2 regions of the Marinobacter sp. CH_CUG1437-1 genome follow, and region 1 is predicted to be linked to the other one. Evidence: riboswitches for the same ligand, from Rfam matches in the RefSeq annotation. Region 1 holds a riboswitch; the other holds the start of a gene.
What was found. A riboswitch is a leader RNA that binds a small molecule or an ion and turns the genes downstream of it on or off. The one in region 1 is predicted to bind glycine.

Region 1 (9,571 bases):
GCGGAGGGTGAAATGCTCCTGGGCTACAGTCGCCGCCTCCTCAAGCTCAACGCCGAAGCCGTTTCAAAATTTTTGGCGCCCACCCTGGAAGGGCGCGTGGGCGTGGGAATCACTGACGCGGTAGCAGAACACATCCTGCCCAATGTGTTGGCTCAGTTTGCCAGGTCCTACCCCGCTGTTCAGGTCGACGTTGCGGTAGGCCATAGCATGGATTTAATCCCAAAACTTGATGAGGGAGAGCTTGATCTCGCCCTCGTGATGGGCGGAGAACCCGGTTCCGCCTCGCGAGGTGAGGCGATTCTCACCGAACCGCTGGTGTGGGTGGGTCGCGAAGATGGCGATGCAGTCCTACGAACACCACTACCTGTCACTTTGGCAAAACATGGATGTACATGGCGAAGAATCGCTCTGAACGCTCTGAATAACGCTGGAATCGACTATCGAATCGCCTACGCCTGTGATCACTGCGCAAGCCAGGAGGCAGCCATGATGGCGGACCTCGCCATTACAGCGTTTCCGAAGCGATTGATCCGGCCACCGTTCACCCTTCTTACTCATGAATCACTGCCACCATTGGCAGATTATCAAGTGATGCTGGTGAAGCGCGCGGGCCGGGACAATGCCAGCGACGTTCTGGCCGAGCACATCAAGCAAGCGTTTCGCGAGAGATAATCACACGCTGGCCCAACTCCCGATTGCTCCAGATTCCGCAAACAAGAAGCCGAGGAGCCCTCACTCCCAGCGGGCCTGCGAATAGCTGAACACTGGCAGCGACAAGCGCCAGCGAATGGCGGCCATACGGAGCAGGAGGCCCAGGCTGAATGCGGCCAGTAGGGTCACGCTCTCATCCACGCCCTGACGAAGCAGAGTCAGGTACAGAAAAGCGACCACCAGTGAAACACTGGCGTAAAGTTCATGGCGCAATACCTGCGGGGTCCGGTTGCACAGGATGTCGCGGATGATACCGCCAAAAATGCCGGTGGTGATGCCGGCCATCACAACAACGACTGTGTCATAACCCAGCTCAAGGGCAACATTGCAACCAATAACCGTGAAGGCCACGAGGCCTATGGCATCCAGCACCAGAAATAGCTGACGAAGGTGGCGCATAAAGCGGGCGATCACGATCGTTACCAGCCCACCTGTAATGGTCATGTAGATATAGCGTGGGTGCTGGGTCCAGGTAACTGGAAAATTACCCAGGAGAATGTCCCGGACAGTTCCGCCACCCAGCGCGGTGAAAAAGGCAATAACAGCAACGCCGAAGAGATCCATATTTCTACGCCCGGCAGCGAGTGCGCCTGACATGGCTTCGGCGGTAATGGCAATCATATAGATAGAGATGAGCACAGAGGACTCCTGAGTTTCTGCGGCCTCTCCCCCTGTCCCTGATACCTGAGAGTTTACAGAGCCCGGCTCTGCTTGCCCCTTCGGTGGACTGCGTTGGCAGTCGCTCTCCAGACGGCTTTGAACGGTGCCTCGCAGTACCTTTGCCTGAGCGTTTATGGGAGTTTGCGCCTTCGGCGGGGCCAACGGCCCTCTCTCCTGCGAGAACACATGAGTCTAAAAAGTTAAGAAGCTGGCATGGGGTGTTAAATCACCCCGAACGCCAGCATCGCATCAGCCACCCGACAGAACCCCGTCGTGTTTGCACCGAACACATAGTCCCCCGGCCGGCCGTATTCTTCCGCGGTTTCAAAACAGGACCGATGAATTTCGGTCATGATGTCTTTCAGGCGCTGTTCGCTGTAATCGAAACTCCAGGAATCTCGGGAGGCGTTCTGTTGCATTTCCAGAGCACTGGTTGCGACGCCACCGGCATTTGCGGCTTTTGCAGGACCGAACAAGGTGCCTGCCTCGCGGAACAATTTCATGGCCTCCGGGGTACACGGCATGTTGGCACCCTCGGCGACGGCCAGGACGCCATTACGAATCAACGCTTTCGCGTCTGAGTTTGTCAGTTCGTTCTGAGTTGCGCATGGAAGGGCCACTTTGCAGGGCACCTCCCAAATAGACGCTCCGGAAACAAAATCACTGCCATTCTGCCGACGAGCCGCATAATCACTGATTCGACCACGTTCGGTTTCCTTGATCTGGCGAACCAGCGCAACGTCGATGCCGGCTGGGTCATAAACGTAACCACTCGAATCGGAACAGGCGACCACATTGCCCCCGAACTGCTGGACCTTTTCCATCGCGTATATCGCAACATTTCCAGAACCAGAGACCACCACGTCTTTGTCCTCAAGGTCTATCCCCTGAGCGGCCAGCATCTCCCGCACAAAATAAACTGTGCCATAGCCCGTTGCTTCCTTGCGGACACGGGCACCACCCCATCCCAGGCCCTTGCCGGTCAGAACACCGGATTCATAGCGATTGGTCAGACGTTTGTATTGGCCGAACAGGAAACCAAGCTCCCTGGCTCCCACACCAATATCGCCTGCTGGCACATCGGTATACTCACCAATGTGCCGATACAGTTCAGTCATGAAGGATTGGCAAAACCGCATGATCTCGTTGTCAGATCGCCCTTTGGGGTCAAAGTCCGAACCACCTTTGCCTCCGCCAATCGGCATGCCGGTCAGGGAATTCTTGAATATCTGCTCGAAACCAAGAAATTTAACCACGCCCAGATTGACGGAAGGGTGAAATCGTAAGCCCCCTTTGTACGGCCCAAGAGCCGAGTTAAATTCAACCCGGAACCCCCGATTGATCTGTACCGTGCCAGAATCATCCACCCACGGCACCCGGAAAATGATCTGCCGCTCGGGTTCACAAATGCGCTCGAGGAGCTTCGCTTCCTTGTACTCGGGATGTTTCTCTATGACTGGCGATAGTGATTCCAGGACCTCCAACACTGCTTGGTGAAACTCAGGTTCCGCTGGATTTCTAAGGACGATCTGCTCGTACAGCTCGCCAAGGGTGCCTGTTTGATTCATGCGTCTTCCTTGTTCAGTTTGCTTGGGTTACATCAATGATTTTCAGACGAAGCTGCTTCTTGCCGGCGAATGGCCAATCAATACGGTCCCCTACCCTAAGCCCCAGGAGGGCGGCACCCGCTGGAGCCAGAACGGACACACATTCCTCGTCTGCCTCTCGCTGACTCGGGTAAACGAGCCTCATCGTGTACTCCGCGTCGTTACTTTCATTTTTAAAATGGACCAAGGAGTTCATGGTGACGGTGCCGGTAGGCAGATTCGCGGCATCCACCAGAGTTGCTCTATCAAGCTCGAGCGCAAGCGCCTGGGCGGCTTCATTGCCATGTGGCTGTTTCTCCAACATGGCGGATAAACGATCAAAATCCTGTTCCAACACATAAATAGCTGGACGTTCAGACATACCGATTCCTTGAGGCTTGAAAGCCAAGAATAAGTTAAAGGATGTGTTCAGAGGGTCTCGCCGAATTCGACGATTCTTCGACGAATTCAGCGAAAGGAATGGCGAATACGGCGCAGCCCGGCAGCTAGAAGTGCTACCGTTGAGTAGAGAGAGTGATTGGCATAAACACCGGTTTTCATTTAAAAGTTCAGTGGCCCAAAAAAGAATGTTAGGAAGCTAAATTAGCTCAGTTTACGAAGAAAAGAAACGATCAAAATGTCTGATATCCGCGTCCTCAACAATCCCATGAAATTACTCATATTGCGGGCCAGCTTATCTGGAGCGATGCGAGAACGGCGCCGAATACATCCGATGCAGTTGCTCATCCTGTTCCGCCAACACGCTCGCCATGGTAATGATGGATCTGGCCATACCACGAACGAGGTTCAGGAGCATCAGACCAAAGGCATCCGGATCTTGTTGGTGGAAATCAAGGAACTGGACACAGCTGATTTCCAGAACAACCGATGCTTCATCGGCCCTGGTACTGGCAGGCCTATCTGCCAACGCAATCATGGGGACAAACCCCATGTCGTCACCCGGCTCGTGAGAGCGGGCAAGGGTCATGCCGCCATCTTTCCTCGGCATCCAGGTACCAACTCTGCCGCTGAGCACAATGTAGAATGCCTCGCTTCGGTCGCCAACAGAGTAAAGCGAGTCGCCGGGACTGAGGCTAAGCACGCGCCCCTCTTCCAGGAGCTTTTTTATAACCGCGTCGGGCATGGCACCAAAGCTGGAAAGCTCTCGAAAAAACTCTGGGCCTTGCTTCTGCCAATACGCTAAGGAATCTATCTTGCGCATGGATTCATCACCGGGTTACGAACCGTGCTTACAGTATAGCGCGGTCTCCACGACTCGAGTCTGGCCTGGCGGCCGATACCAGAACTCGAAGGGTTAAAGCCGCTTCACCAAAACCCGCCCATCACGTACCGACGCCAGCACAGGCAACTGCCCCACCAGAACCTCGTACGGCGACTGGCCATTCAACACAACACAACGAGCCGGAAGACCTTCCTCAATACCGTATTCTTCTAAATCCAGTGCCGCAGCACCATTGTCGGTAATCAGCTCCAGCGACCGGTCAATCCAGCCCATACCCAGCATGTGGCAGGCGTGCAGACCAACATCCAGGGTACGGAGCATGTTGCCATTGCCCAGCGGGTACCAGGGATCACGAATGGAATCCTGGCCGAAGGCTACCTTAAGTCCCGCATCCAACAGTTCCGGAACACGGGTCAGGCCACGACGTTTCGGGTAACCATCGAATCGCCCCTGCAGGTGCAGGCTTTCGGTAGGCATCGAAAGAAAACGCAGACCGGATTTTTTCAACAACCGGAACAGCCGACTGCAGTAATGATCGTTATAGGAGCCCATGGCACAGGTATGACTGGCAGTAACCCGGGAGCCATAATCCAACTTGAGTGCCTCGGCAGCGAGTACTTCCAGGAAGCGGGACTCGGGGTCATCGATCTCGTCGCAATGCACGTCCACCAGAAGATCATGCTTGTGGGCCAACGCCACCAGCCACTGGACCGATTCAACGCCGTAATCACGGGTGAATTCAAAGTGAGGAATGCCACCGACCACATCGGCGCCCAAACGCACCGCCTCCTCCATCAGTTCCTTGCCCTGCGGAAATGACCAGAGACCTTCCTGGGGAAAAGCGACAATCTGAAGATCTACGGTGTCAGCGGTTTGCTCACGCACCTCCAGCATGGCTTTCAGGCCCGTCAGCTTGGGGTCTGTGACGTCCACATGGGTGCGAACATGCTGAATTCCGTTATCGGCGAACAGCTTCAGCGTCTGCTCAGCCCGGCCAATCACATCATCATGAGTCAGGCTGGCTTTGCGCTCGGACCAGCATTCAATACCCTCAAACAGGGTACCGCTCTGGTTCCACCGGGGCTGACCCGCGGTCATGGCCGCATCAAGATGGATGTGTGGCTCAACGAACGGCGGTACAACCAGGTTACCGCCGGCATCCAGCTCGTTGTCTGAAGCTTTCTCCGGCGCTTCCTGAGCCGTGATTTCGCTGAATCGGTCTTCGGCAATTGCCAGTCGGTACAAACCTTCCCGCCCCTGCAACCGCGCATTTACAATCGCAGCCAAACTTTGATTCATAACATCTCCTTGCATGTATTCATGCTTATCATATTCTTCGTTTGGACTCCGTTTACCTGGGTTTAGCTGGGCCGGTTCGTGCGATTGCATGGCATCCGAAACCAATCACCACGCCCCAGAAGGCAGAGGACAACCCGAACAGCGACAGCCCGGAAGCCGTCACGATAAACGTAATCAGTGACGCCTCCCGCTGGCCCGCATCCTCGAGCGCCGCAAACAGATTATTGGCAATGGCCCCTAGCAGGGCCAGGCCGGCCAGGACTGCCACAAAGGCAGCAGGCAAGGAGGTAAAAAGCGCGACGATGGTGCCGGCAAACAGGCCACCGACCAGGTAAAACACGCCATTGAACACGCCGGCGACGTAACGTTTTGCGGGATCTTCATGGGCGTCCTTGCCGGTGCAGATCGCAGCGGTAATGGCGGCAACCACCGTTGTTATCCCGCCGAACAAGGCCATCGGAAGTGATACCAGACTGGAAATAGCGATCACCGGCTTGGCCTTCACCCGGTACCCGGCACCTTGCAGAATTGCCATGCCCGGCAGAAACTGCCCTGTCAGGCTGACCAGCACCAGAGGAATGGCGAGGCTCAGCGTAGAAGCCAGATTCCATTCGGGCATGATGAATTGGGGGATTGCCATGCTCAGCCGGACACCCGCCAGTGATGCATTCTCAAGCAAAACAGCCAGCACAATCCCGACAATCAAAAGCAGAACCAGCGTATATTTCGGCACCAGACGCCGAAACACTACGTAGGCCAACACCATGCCAATTGCAAGCGCCGGAGTGGACTCAATGGCCGTAAACGCCTCAACCCCAAACTGGAACAGAATCCCGGCCATCATCCCGGCCGCCACGCCTTTTGGGATAGCTCGTACAAACGCATCGAACGTGCCCGAGACCCCAATGAAAAAGATGAGAACAGCGGCTGTGATGTAAGCACCTACGGCCTCATTCAGGGAAAGTTCCGGAAACAGTGTGACCAGAAGCGCCGTGCCAGGGGCCGACCAGGCGGTTACAACGGGCGCCTTCAACCAGAGCGACAGCAGGATTCCGGACACCGCTGCGCCCATCGATATGGCCCAGACCCAGGACGTCATCATCTGGGTTGATATATCTGCCGCCGCGCCGGCCTGAAAGAAAATGGCCAAAGGTCCAGCGTACGAAACCAACACCGCCAGGAAACCGGCCGCAACGGCGGATAAGGACATGTCTCGGAAAAGCTGCGGCATGCTCAATTCCTTCTCATCTGATCTTCGGGAACGGAAAAAAGCCCCGGACACTCACGCGCCGGGGCAAACGAGGGGTTCGACTGACAGTCTCCCTCAGGGGTGCATCAACGCTCCACAATTAATTAGTCGGGGCAAGTACCATCTCCGGCTCCGACTGCACAGACTTCTCTCCAAATCTCCGGCCCACGAGAGCAATGGCGACGGTGGCAATGGCGCCCGGGATTGCCAACGCCAGGAAGTTCACTTGGTGAGGCAGTGCCAATGCCAGGAGAGTGCCACCCAACATGGGGCCAACAATGGCGCCGTTTCGACCGATCCCGGAAGCCCAGCCCAGCCCGGTCGACCGGATGCTGGTTGGGTAGTATTGGGCCACATAAGCGTACAGCAGAATCTGGGAACCAATGGTCGTGGCGCCGGCAATGCCCATCAGGGTATACAGGAACCACATTGGGTTTTCATAGCCCAGGGTGATCAGCGAACCCGAGCCCAGAATGAAAAAACTCACCAGAACCGAGCGCAGCGAGAACCGGTCGGCCAACCAGCCACCACCAACGGCCCCAACAATGGCGCCAATGTTCAGCACCATCAGGAACATCAGACTCGAATCCAGCGGATACCCCGCAGCGGACATTAGCTTCGGCAACCAGGAACCAAGTGCGTACACCATCAGCAGACAGTTGAAGAAAGCCACCCAGAACATCAGCGTACTCATGGCACGACCACCCCGGAACAATTCCAGCACGGGCGCCTTGCTCTCTGTGGTCGGCGGAACAATGAGAACGTCCTGCTCGTTAATGGCTTTGAACGGCGCCACCTCGCAAAGAACGTCCCGCGCCTCTCCCTCACGTTTCTGCGCCATAAGGAATGCCACCGACTCAGGCAGGTATTTGATCATCAGGGGCAGAAGCAACATCGGCACAATGGCGAGATAGAACATGATCTCCCAGCCGAAATTGGGCACGATCCAGATACCCAGGCCTGCCGACATCATGCCGCCCACGGCGTAGCCGCTGAACATGAGCGCCACGAGCGTGCTGCGTTTACGGGCAGGCGAATACTCGCTCATCAGCGACACCACGTTGGGCATCACACCGCCGATTCCAAGGCCGGCAATAAATCGGAGGATACCGAACTGCCAGGCGTTGGTGGCAAAGCCGTTGATGACGGTGGTCAGACTGAACAGGACCACACACATTAGTATGACTTTCTTGCGGCCCCACTTGTCTGAAAGCATGCCAAAGCCCATGGCACCGAACATCATGCCGAACAAGGCACTGCTGCCCAGCAAACCGGCCACGTATGGATTGAGGTTCCACTGGTCCATCAGCAGCGGCAGCACCACGCCATAAATCACCAGGTCATAACCGTCAAAAATGATGATCAGGGTGCACCAGAAGAGCACCTTCCAGTGGAACTTGTTGAATGCTGCGTTATCGATAACGTCGTTGACGTCTATGTTTCTCATTGGTCTGTTTCTCCGAGTGCTGTTGTTTTTGTCGAGAGTTCCGATGAAACGTTTCTTTGTTAACCGCAGTCGCCGCCGGCTACCGGAAGGATGGTTCCGGTCATATAGCTGGCCGCATCCGAGGCCAGGAACAAGATCGGTTCTGCTTGTTCATCCAGGGTTCCGTAGCGGTGCATGAAACTGCTGGTATTGGTCTGGTCAATCAGGGTTTGGTACCAGGCTCTCTCCTGTTCACCCTGCTCTTCGCTGTTACGCGGAGTCAGCCGCGGGGGCGCTTCAGTGCCACCTGGCGCTGTGGCGTTCACCCGAATACCGTGTTCGGCATACTCAAAGGCCATGTTCACGGTCATGGCGTTGACCCCGCCCTTGGCAGCGCCATAGGGCACTCGCATCAGGCCCCGGGTCGCAACCGAAGACACATTCACGATGGCACCGCCCTTCTGCTCCACCATGTAGGGCAGAACCGCGCGGCAGCACCACAGGGTCGGGAACAGGGACCGCTGGATTTCCTTCTGGATCTGTTCCGGCTGGTAGTGCTCGAACGGCTGGGCCCAGATGGTGCCACCGACGTTGTTGATCAGGATGTCGATGCGGCCATACTGGTCATGGGCTTTGGCCATCACCAATTCCGCGCCTTCCCAGGTTTCCAGGTTGGCCTGCACGGCCAGGGCTTCAGCACCCTGGTCGCGCAGCTCGGCAGCAACGCCCTGCACGTAGTCCGCTATGTCCACCAGGACCAGTCGGGCACCTTCAGCGGCGGCCAGCTCAGCCACCCGCCGGCCAATGCCCTGTACCGCACCAGTGACGACCATCGCCTTATTGGTGAAACGCGGGGTCATGCCACCTTCTCCTCAGCGGCGGGAACGCTCGGGGTGAACTTCTCGTAGTGGAACGAGTTGGGCTCGATGCCCTGTTCGCGGAAGTAGCCCAGTACCGCGTCCACCATGGGAGGCGGACCACACAGGTAGACGTCGACATCGCCTTCATTCAGCGGAGCCTCATCCATGTGCTGGGTCACATACCCTTTGCGCGGATGGGTGCTCTCTTCGCCGGCTACCACGGTGATGTAGCTGAAGTTATCCAGCTCCTCGGCAAACCGATCCAGGATATCGAGGCACACCAGATCTTCATCATTGGTCACGCCATAGATGAGATGCGTCGGCAGATCACAACCGTTGGCCTTCATGTGCTCAAGCTTGGCCAGGAAAGGCGCGAGGCCAGTGCCGCCCGCCAACATGAGTACCGGGCGCTCGATCGGTCGCAGGTAGAAACTGCCCATGGGACCGGTCAGGGTGACCTTGTCGCCAGTGCGGGCCTTGCCTACCAGCCAGGAACTCATCAACCCGCCCGGCACATTGCGGATCAGGAAACTCAGG
Region 2 (9,571 bases), on a different contig from region 1:
CGAGTTGTCTGGTCTGGTTCTCATCACTGCCAAAAACTTCATTCTCGGTCAGCTCGACCCCTAACTGGTGCGGCTCCAGCTCATAGCGTTCGAGGGTTTCAAGAATATGGTTGGCAAGGTGCGGATTCGTGAGCTGACGTCCCGACAGGTTGATATCAACCCGCAGGTTGGCCAGAGGCGTTCTTTTCCAGGCGTGGAGTTGTTTGCAGGCCGCTTCGATCACCCAGTCGCCAATCCGGTTAATGAGGCCGGACTTCTCTGCCACCGGAATAAAAATGGCGGGCGAAACGGCCCGTGATTGTCCATCAAAACACCGAAGAAGGGCCTCGCAGGAGTCACTTTTCCGTTCGCTAAGGCTGATCTGGGGCTGAAACACCAGTTCCAGGCCATCGTTGTTCAGGGCGTCCCGGAGCAGGTTGGTGATTTCCTGGTATTGCACCAGTCGATCATTGATATCCGGGGTATAGAAACAGAGGCCGTTCTTGCCGGTTTCTTTGGCCTGGTACATGGCCGCATCTGCATTACCCATAAGCTCCGCAACGGTGGAGCCATTGTGCGGAAACAGGCTGACACCGAAACTGGCGGTAACCTGGTAACAGTCGCCTTCCAGGTGGACTTGATGTTCCAGGGCATCAATCAAACGACAAATCAGCTCATGTAGAGCTTCGGGACCATCGAAGTCGAAGATCAGGAGAACAAATTCGTCTCCACCAAAGCGACTCAGCAGGTCGCCGCCCCGTAGTTCGGCCCTCAAGGTTTCCGCCACCGCTTTAAGAAGGCTGTCACCATGATGATGGCCGAGCGTATCGTTGATGATCTTGAAATTGTCCAGATCGATGAAAACGACCGCCAGTTCCTGTTGCAGGCGATCTGCCTCGTCGAGTCGGCTCGACAACTCCGCTTCCATGAAATGCCGGTTCGGTAATCCGGTCAGGTCGTCAAAACTCGCTCGCCGGTATAGCTCATCTCTGGCACGTTTTTGTTCTTCCAGGCTGATGTCGATACAGAACATCTCACAGGCGCCGCTCTCCTGTTTGATCATGACATGGCTGGAGTAAACGGGAACCAGGTGTCCTTCTTTATGCTTGAGTTCGAGTTCGTCGGAAGGAATGCTGATGTTGTTTTCAAGCCAGTCGCGATGCGCTTCAATCACGCCGTCACGCATGTGATCGGGAATGACCAAGTCTTCCAGTAACTGTCCGAGTGCTTCTTGGCGAGAGTAACCGTAAAGACGGGCGCTGGCATCATTCCAATAAATGACCCGGCGCTGTCTGTCGTAACCCTGGACAGCGATCATCGGCAGACTCTCAATCAGCTCGTAGAACCTGCTTTCACCATCTTCTATCGCTGATCGAAATCCTTGTCTTTGTCCCATTGCGGGTAAGCATCCTCTTGGTTAGCGACTGGTGCACCGCAAAGCGATGATGCGATTGAACTGATCATAGTTCGGGGCCGGCGTGTTATCTAGTTGATTTGCTTAGTGGCAGGGTGAATGCTTTGCAGCGGCTGGTTTCCTGGCTCCGGGTTATTTGCTATGTTTAGGCCCGTGGGTTGGGTTTTATTACCAATCAGACATGTCTGCGGGAGAGACTGAATCCCTTGCGATCAGCGCCGAAGGAGCAACTGCCCCGGAAACTCTCAGGCAAAAGGACCGCTGACATGAATACTTTCCGAAGAGCTGTCGACAATCGCGTCAGTCGGCACACCGAAGGAGCAAGCGGCTGGTTTTGTTGAACCGACCGTGAATCTCTCAGGTCCCGTGACGGAAGGGGTGCTTTCTGCCATGTCGAGCAGGGAGGAAACCCTTGGCGCTCACGGAGATTGGAATGAAGCGAATTGCAGTTATCGGCGGTGGTATTACCGGTATTACCACAGCCTACACCCTTGCCAAGCGCGGGCTTGACGTTACGGTTTACGAGAAACACCGCTATGCGGCGATGGAAACCTCCTTCGCCAACGGTGGTCAGCTCTCTGCCTCTAACGCCGAGGTGTGGAACAACTGGCAGACCGTCATGAAAGGCATCAAGTGGATGTCCCGCCGTGATGCGCCACTGCTGGTCAACCCGAAGCCTTCCTGGCATAAACTGAGCTGGTTCGCCGAGTTCATCGCCGCAATTCCCCAGTACGAGAAAAACACCACGGAAACCGCCCGTCTGGCCATTGCTGCCCGCGACCACCTGTTTGCCTGGGCGCAGGAAGAGGGCATCGATTTTGATCTGAAGAAGCAGGGCATCCTGCACATCTACCGGGACAAGGCCGGCTTCGATCACGCCGCCAAAGTGTCTCGGCTTCTGGCCGCTGGCGGCCTTGAGCGCCGTTCGGTTACCCCGGAGGAAATGAAATCCATCGAGCCGACTCTGGCCGGTACCTACTACGGTGGCTTTTTCACCGAGAGTGACTCCACAGGTGACATTCACAAGTTCACCAACGGCCTGGCCGACGCCATCCAGCGCCTTGGCGTAAAAACCTGTTATGGCCATACCGTGACCGAGCTGAGCGCCGATGAGCGTAATGCCTGGGTGACCGCTTATGACGGCACCGAGCAAACCCGGGATACCTTCGACGGCGTGGTGATCTGTGCCGGTGTCGGCAGTCGTGGGCTGGCCAAGAAGCTGGGTGACCGGGTGAATATCTACCCTGTGAAGGGTTACTCCATTACCGTAGAGCTGGAAGACGAAGCCTCGCAGAAGGCTGCACCCACTGTCAGTCTGCTGGATGACGCCACCAAGATCGTCACCAGTCGCCTGGGCGATGGCCGTTTCCGCGTTGCCGGTACTGCCGAGTTCAGCGGCTACAACCGCGACATCAAGGACGACCGAATCCGCCCGCTGACCCGTTGGGTTGAGCAGTGCTTCCCTGGAGTCTGTACTCGCAAGGTAGTTCCCTGGGCCGGATTGCGGCCAATGCTACCGAACATGATGCCCAGGGTTGGGCCAGGGCGCCTGCCAACCGTGTTCTACAATACCGGGCACGGCCACCTTGGCTGGACCCTCTCCGCAATTACCGCTGAAATGGTCGCGGAGCGTGTTACCGGGGATAGCCGGTAATCTCCCGGATTTTCCGGTAGAGGGGCTGGAGCTGGGGGTACATCCGCAGGTACACCTCTGAATAGAGCCTCTGGTACAGGGCCCGGGTTTCTTCGTTGGGATGGAAAACGTCGCCAACCCGGGTCATGTTTGTCACTGCCGTATCGAAATCCGGATGCAGGCCCAGGCCTACCGCCGCATCAATGGCGGCACCGAGCCCGGAGGTTTCATAGGTATGAGGCCTCTCGGCCGGTAATCCGAACACATCGGCGGTTAACTGCATGGCGGCATCACTCTGGGAGCCGCCACCTGCCACTCGAAGCTTCCGGATCTTCACACCGCTTCGTTTTTCGATTTTTTCCTTTCCTTCCCGCAGCGCATAGGCAAGGCCTTCAAGGATCGCGCGGTATATGTGCGAGCGGGTGTGAACGTCCCCGAATCCAATGATCGAGCCTTTTGCTTCCGGCCCCGGCTGACGAACACCGGGCGACCAGTAGGGCTGGAGCATCAGGCCCATGGATCCGGGGGGAACGGCTTTGACCAGTTCATCGAACAGCGCTTCGGGCTCAATGCCCCTTTCTTCGGCGATTTTCCTCTCCCGAAGGCCGAACTCCCGCTTGAACCAGCTCACCATCCAGAAACCCCGGTAGATCATCACTTCCGTGGAATAGTGACCGGGCAGTGCAGAAGGATAGGGCGGCATCAGCCGGATAGGTTCCACGTAGCGCTTGCTGGTGGTGTTGATGGTGGCGGTGGTGCCGTAACTCATGCAACCGATGTCTGGGGTCAGCCCGCCGGACCCGAGTATCTCGCAGGCTTTGTCGGAGGCGGCTGCGATAACGGGCAGGCTTTTTTGCAAGCCGAGGTGTCGGCAGGCTTCGTCGGTCAGATGCCCCAATGTTTCCCCGGGCGCTACCAGTTCAGGCAGCATGGAACGCTCGACCGGCATGGTCTGCCATTTGAAATCCCGTTGGCCGGCCCAGCGGTGCTTCTTGTAGTCGAAGGGCAGGTATCCAACCTGGCTTCCGGTGGAATCCCTGAATTTTCCTGTTAGCCGGTACGTGAGGTAGCCCGAGAGCAAGAGAAAGTGTCGGGTTTTTGCCCAGATCTCGGGTTCATTCTGGGCAATCCAGTTAGCCTGGGTCTTTTCCCGAAACCGGTTGATGGTGTCTTCCAGCCGGGCCAGTTTGAACAGCCATCCCCAGGGCCCTTTGACCGGGCCATCAACTCTGGCATGGCGCTGGTCGAGCCAGATGATCGCAGGGCGCAGAGGTTGGCCGTTTGCATCCAGGTTGATCACGGTGCCCCGTTGAGTGGTCACGGTGACCCCGGCAACCCGGTCTGGCGTAGCTTCCGTGGAACTCCAAAGTAGCTTGCAGGCTTCCCCGAGCTGCTCCCAGAAATAATCCGGATGCTGCTCGGCCCAGCCGGGCTCCCGCGAGAAGTAGGGCTCGATTTCCTGCTTGCCTTTGCCCACAAGGTTGCCGCGGGTATCAAACAACAGCGCGCGAATGCTCTGGGTGCCATTGTCGATGGCCAGAATCAGTGGATCAGCCGGCATCGGACGGCTCCCCCGACGGCATCGAATAGGCATTGTGATAGATCGACAGGTAGCGGGCCTGTTCATCGTCCCAGCGCTCGTCATCCCAGCCAAGCAGGGGTTGGCAGTGCCTGCGGATCTCCGGAAGAAGGCTTTCGGCCGCTTTCGGAAGCACCAGGCCCAATCGGGTTCTACGCAGGAGCAGATCATCCAGGTGCCGCACATCTTCTTTCTGGCAGGCCCAGCAGAGCTCTGCCCAAAGCAATTCGGAAGCCTGGTGTGCATTAACAGCTTCCAATGGTCCAGCTGCAAGAACCTCGTCAAGCAAGGGGCCATAGAACCCCTGGAGCCGTTGCCAGCACTGATGGCCGATCGCGGCTGGTCTTGCCGAACCATGTTCTGGCTGGAATACCGGCTCGGATTCTGGCCGCAGAACCGTGGCGGCGTCTTCGCCAAGTCCCCGGTTGAGCGCTTCCCGGGCGATAACCCGGAAGGTGGTGAGCTTGCCCCCGGCAATGCTGACCAGGCCCCGGTCTACCCTGAGTTCGTGTTCCCGGTTTTCCTTCGAGGGCGCTTTGCCCGTGCCGTCGGTTACCACGGGCCGCACCCCGGCCCAGGTTGAGAGAATGTCCTTGCGGGCAATGGGGCTTCCCGGAAACAGCCGTGACGCGACCTCAAGCAGATAGGCGGTCTCTCCTGGGGATATAACCGGTTCCTGATCAAGATCGCCTTCATGATCAATATCAGTAGTGCCGAGAACGGTTGTGCCGAGCCAGGGGAAGGCGAACACCGGACGACCATCCTCAGGATGGAAAAGGGAAACGGAACAGGACACCGGCAGGCAGGACCACGGGAGGACTAGATGGCTGCCGCGCAACGGCCGGATGTGCATGGTGTCCCCGTTGGTCTGGCTCGATTGCAGCCGGTCGGCCCACGCGCCCGTGGCATTGATCACCAGGGGCGCGGAAATCATGATGGGCGTATCGTCTTCTTCTGGCTGAATCAGTAATCCAGACACCTTTCCGTCATCGCTGCGCTTTACTTCCATCGCCCGGGTGTAATTCAGGCACAGGGCTCCATCACGTCGGGCTTCGGCAATCAGGCGCAGCACCAGTCTGGAGTCGTCGGTAACCGCGTCGGTAAAACCGCTAGCGCCGGCAAGTTTTTCGCTGGTCAGGCCAGGCACCCAGAGAATGGATTCCGCCGGGGTCAGAAAGTGGCGGCTGCGATTGCGGGCAATAAAGTCGTAAACCCGGAGCAGCGTCTGAAACAGGCGCGGTCCGGGGAACTGGCCTTTGAAATGCGGCATGATGAAGCGCAGGGGGTCAATCAACCCCGGTGCTTCCGCCATCAGCCGTTCCCGCTCGCGCACAGCATCCCGGGTAAGACCGTAATGGCCGCTGCCCAGGTACCGAAGGCCGCCGTGGACCATCTTGGAGGAGCGGCTGGAGGTGCCCCAGGAGAAATCCTTCTGTTCCACCAGAAGGGTGCGCAGGCCGCTGCCTGCTGCTTCCCGCGCCACGCCGGCACCGGTGATGCCGCCGCCGACCACCACCACATCATATTCGGTTGTCCCTGAACGCAGCGCATTGAGGCTTTCAGTCCGGGTCATAACGAGGCTCCCATTCGGCGTTGTGCTCACTTCACCAGGGTTTCCGGGTTCAGGATGGTATTGGGGTCAAAGGTGTTGCACAGGGATCGGATGGCGAGCATTCCCAGTTCGCCTTTCTCCACCGGCAGATAGGGCGCGTGATCCTTGCCAACACCGTGCTGGTGGCTGATGGTGCCGCGGTTTTTCACGATCAGTTCAGAGGTTGTGGTCTTGAGCTTTTGCCAGCGCGCGAGTGTTTCCTCGTAGCTGTCGGCCACCCGGAACACGTACGTGGTGTAAATGCTGCAGCCCTGGCTGTAAAAGTGCGACAAATGGGTGAATACGTGGGTGTTCTCCTGCTGGTCGGTCAGTCCCTCCCGTAGATTGGTCTCGATCAATCCCAGGAGATTATCGACGTTGTCCCAATCGGTGGCCGTCTCCAGAGTGTCGACGGCGTAGCCCATTTGCCAGAGGGCTTCCCTCAGATAGGGCATGGTGAAACGCTTGGCTGCCCATTTATCGCCGAGCCGGGTGCCGGTATAGACGCCATTCTGGGCCTTACAGATGCCTCGGGCCTCTTTGAGGGCGTTCCGGGTCTGGCGCCGGGTGCCGGTGATGCCGAAGGTCATCATGCATTTGCCAGTGCCTGCGCCACGGAGTGACAGAAAGCGCTCGAGCATGCCGATCAGTTTGGGATGACCGGCCAGGGCGAGCTGTGTTTCGGTTTCTACCGCGTTGCTGAGCCTGAGCATGGACAGCTGCGTGCGGTTCTGCACCAGCTGGCGGCTGGCAGTCCGGGCACTGTTCCAGTCAGGGAAAAACACCACATGGAAGCTTTCGTGTTCGGGAAGCGGGGTTACCCGAACCTTCACTTCGGTGATCAGCCCGATGCGGCCTTCGGAGCCCAGAATGATTTCGCGGATATCCGGGCCGGCGCTGGAAGCCGGAATGGTAGGCAGATCAAGGGTGCCTTGCAGGGTTTCGACCCGGCCGCCAGCAAACAGTTGTTCAATTCGTCCGTAGCGGAGGGATTGCTGGCCACTGGAGCGGGAGGCCACCCAGCCGCCCACGGTGGACAGCTCAAACGACTGTGGGAAATGCCCTAGGGTAAAGCCGTGGGCCCGGAGTTGGGACTCGACCAGTGGGCCAGGCGTACCCGCGCCGAAGGTTGCGATCTGGCTTTCCCGGTCCAGATCCATCAGGCGATTCATCTTGCCCATATCCACGGTAAGCACGGGCTTGCCTTTGTCGAGCGGGTTGATATGCCCAGCCACACTGGTACCACCACCATAGGGGATCAGGTGAATGGTTTGCTCGGCGGCCCAGGCGAGCAAAGCCTGAACTTCGTCGCTGCTGGTAGGGAAAGCAACGCCATCAGGAAACACGCCAAATTCGCCACTGCGCATGGCCAGCCAGTCAGCCAGGCTCTGGCCCCGGGCATGCCGCACCCTTGCTTCCGGGGTTGTGTCGATCAGTGATTCCAGTTCTGCCGGCGGCTTCAGCCGGGAATCCGGCACTTTGGCGCAGACTGACTCCAGAGTGGCGTCGGCCAGAGGGCGGCCGATTCCAATCCGCGAAACCAGAAAATCCTGGCCCTGTTCCGGCATTGCCAGGTTGAATCCTTCATCGCCCCAGCCGTTCCAGCGTCGCATGTGTTTCATTCTCCTGATTAAAAAGCAGTGTGGCGCATTCTAGCGGGTCCGGGCGCCCTGCAGATGTCGCTTGGCGCCAGTCGCGCTGTCATTTGCCGCCAGCCGATTTGTTGAAATAGGGGTCAGGGCCGGAGTGATTCGGTCAGCCGGCTGTTCAGATCCTGCCACCGGGAAAGGCGTCCCGCTTCCCCGATTCGTTTGCGGGCTCCGCCGGATCGATTGAGCCAGAGGCCTTCGCCATTGAAGCTATAAACCGGTTCAAGATCAGTGCGTTGAGAGGCAGGTTTAATGTCATTTATAAGATTGTCCAGAATGAGCGGGTCCGCGTCTGGCTCCGGGTACCATGCCAACACCATGTGGGCCTGATTCAGCTCCAGTGCTTTGACATACACAATCCGCAACTGGTCATCGGGAACACCCATGGATTTGAGGGTCAGATATTTCGCGATCGAAAAATCTTCGCAATCGCCGCCATTCGTGGTGAGCAATTCCACTGGCGTTGCCCAGTAGTCTTCCTCGCCCCAATGGCGGATATCGCTGACGAAAGCAACCCTGTTGAAGAAGGAGTTGACCAGTCGAAGCTGCCGGTCGACGGGGGCGTTCGCGGCCAGGGCATGAAGGCGCTGCCAGTTTTCCAGGCGCTGGTGGGCCTCGGTGCCGAATTCCTCCTGTACATAGTTCATCAGGCGGGAACTGAGCTCAAAGGCACCCACAACGGAAACTGCTAATAACAGCGCCGGCAGAAGGCTGGAACGGCGGCGTATCTGGATAGCGGCCGTTTCCATAGCGCGCCTCAGTTATTGTTCCGTAGGCGTTCCCTGAGCTGCTCAAGGCGCCGGCGGATTTCTTCCCGGCGCTGCTCATCGCTGGTGGCGGAGGCGGGCGCTCTTGAGGGCGAGGGGGTGGCAGCCTGTTGCGTTGCAGGCGTGGACGGTTCCTGTTCGTCGGCGGTGAAGGACATGCCGCTGCGGTCCTCGGATTCCGGGAAATACAGGTTCTCGAGTTTGCCGGAGCGTTCAATGATCACACGGTTCGGGTGGACCGAGCGCAGCTTGGCATTACCAGGCAATTCATCACCCACCAGGTAGGCTTCGGTGTTACTTTTGTCATCTTCGATGAGAGCGCTGCCGGGGAATTCGCCATCAGCGGCCAGAACACCGCGAAGAAACAATCGGAGGTTGGTTTCCGGCAGGTTCTCGGTATCCATTTCCGCCGGCGCGGCTTCACCCGATGCGGCCCCAAATAGGTCCAGGGACGACAGGTTTACGCTCGGTGGCTCACGGCTGGCAGCCGGATCTGTGACCAATGGCTGCGCAGTGTCGTAGTTTCCTCGTTGGCTTTCCATTTGCCAGAAGCGGTAACCCTGCCAGGCTGTCAGAGCCACCATGGCAGCCCCTGCCACAAGCGCAAGAATCAGGGGAAGCCGTTCATTATTTAGGAGCATTGATCATCCTGAATGCAAGTTTGTGGGCCGGGAAAAAGCTCACAGGTTATCAGACTGCAACGTTTTATTGGCAGTATAGTGTATAGAGTTATTCAGCGGGTCCATATCCTGTGGTAGCCTTTCTGAATTAGTTGAATCGAAAAGGGTTTCACGAACGAGGACGACCTTGGACACAGATACTGAACTTCAGCCGCAGGATGCTCCGCTGGGCCGTCTTCCGTTTACTTTCGCCAAGCGCAACGGAGTAATCCTGACCCGTTCGGATGCCGGTGAACCGGTTATTCTGGTTCGCCCCGGTGCGTCCCATTCAGCCCTTGC

Region 2: linked by a shared signal. The riboswitch ahead of WA411_RS05805 (D-amino acid dehydrogenase) and the one ahead of WA411_RS00470 (trimeric intracellular cation channel family protein) in region 1 are both predicted to bind glycine.

What each region holds. Positions count from the first base shown of each region.
Region 1 covers NZ_JAYMEW010000001.1:99,564-109,134, forward strand. Annotated here, with positions in the region: gene WA411_RS00465 (LysR family transcriptional regulator) at 1-672, shown strand, start outside; gene WA411_RS00470 (trimeric intracellular cation channel family protein) at 733-1,350, opposite strand; glycine riboswitch at 1,373-1,471, opposite strand; glycine riboswitch at 1,473-1,558, opposite strand; gene gdhA (NADP-specific glutamate dehydrogenase) at 1,593-2,939, opposite strand; gene rnk (nucleoside diphosphate kinase regulator) at 2,953-3,339, opposite strand; gene WA411_RS00485 (Crp/Fnr family transcriptional regulator) at 3,652-4,179, opposite strand; gene codA (cytosine deaminase) at 4,273-5,499, opposite strand; gene WA411_RS00495 (benzoate/H(+) symporter BenE family transporter) at 5,552-6,730, opposite strand; gene WA411_RS00500 (MFS transporter) at 6,849-8,195, opposite strand; gene benD (benzoate diol dehydrogenase BenD) at 8,255-9,034, opposite strand; gene benC (benzoate 1,2-dioxygenase electron transfer component BenC) at 9,031-9,571, opposite strand, start outside.
Region 2 covers NZ_JAYMEW010000002.1:83,324-92,894, reverse strand. Annotated here, with positions in the region: gene WA411_RS05810 (putative bifunctional diguanylate cyclase/phosphodiesterase) at 1-1,375, opposite strand, end outside; glycine riboswitch at 1,572-1,664, shown strand; gene WA411_RS05805 (D-amino acid dehydrogenase) at 1,827-3,047, shown strand; gene WA411_RS05800 (FGGY-family carbohydrate kinase) at 3,028-4,587, opposite strand; gene WA411_RS05795 (glycerol-3-phosphate dehydrogenase/oxidase) at 4,577-6,178, opposite strand; gene WA411_RS05790 (FAD-binding oxidoreductase) at 6,205-7,809, opposite strand; gene WA411_RS05785 (transglutaminase-like cysteine peptidase) at 7,932-8,594, opposite strand; gene WA411_RS05780 (type II secretion system protein N) at 8,603-9,253, opposite strand; gene gspE (type II secretion system ATPase GspE) at 9,420-9,571, shown strand, end outside.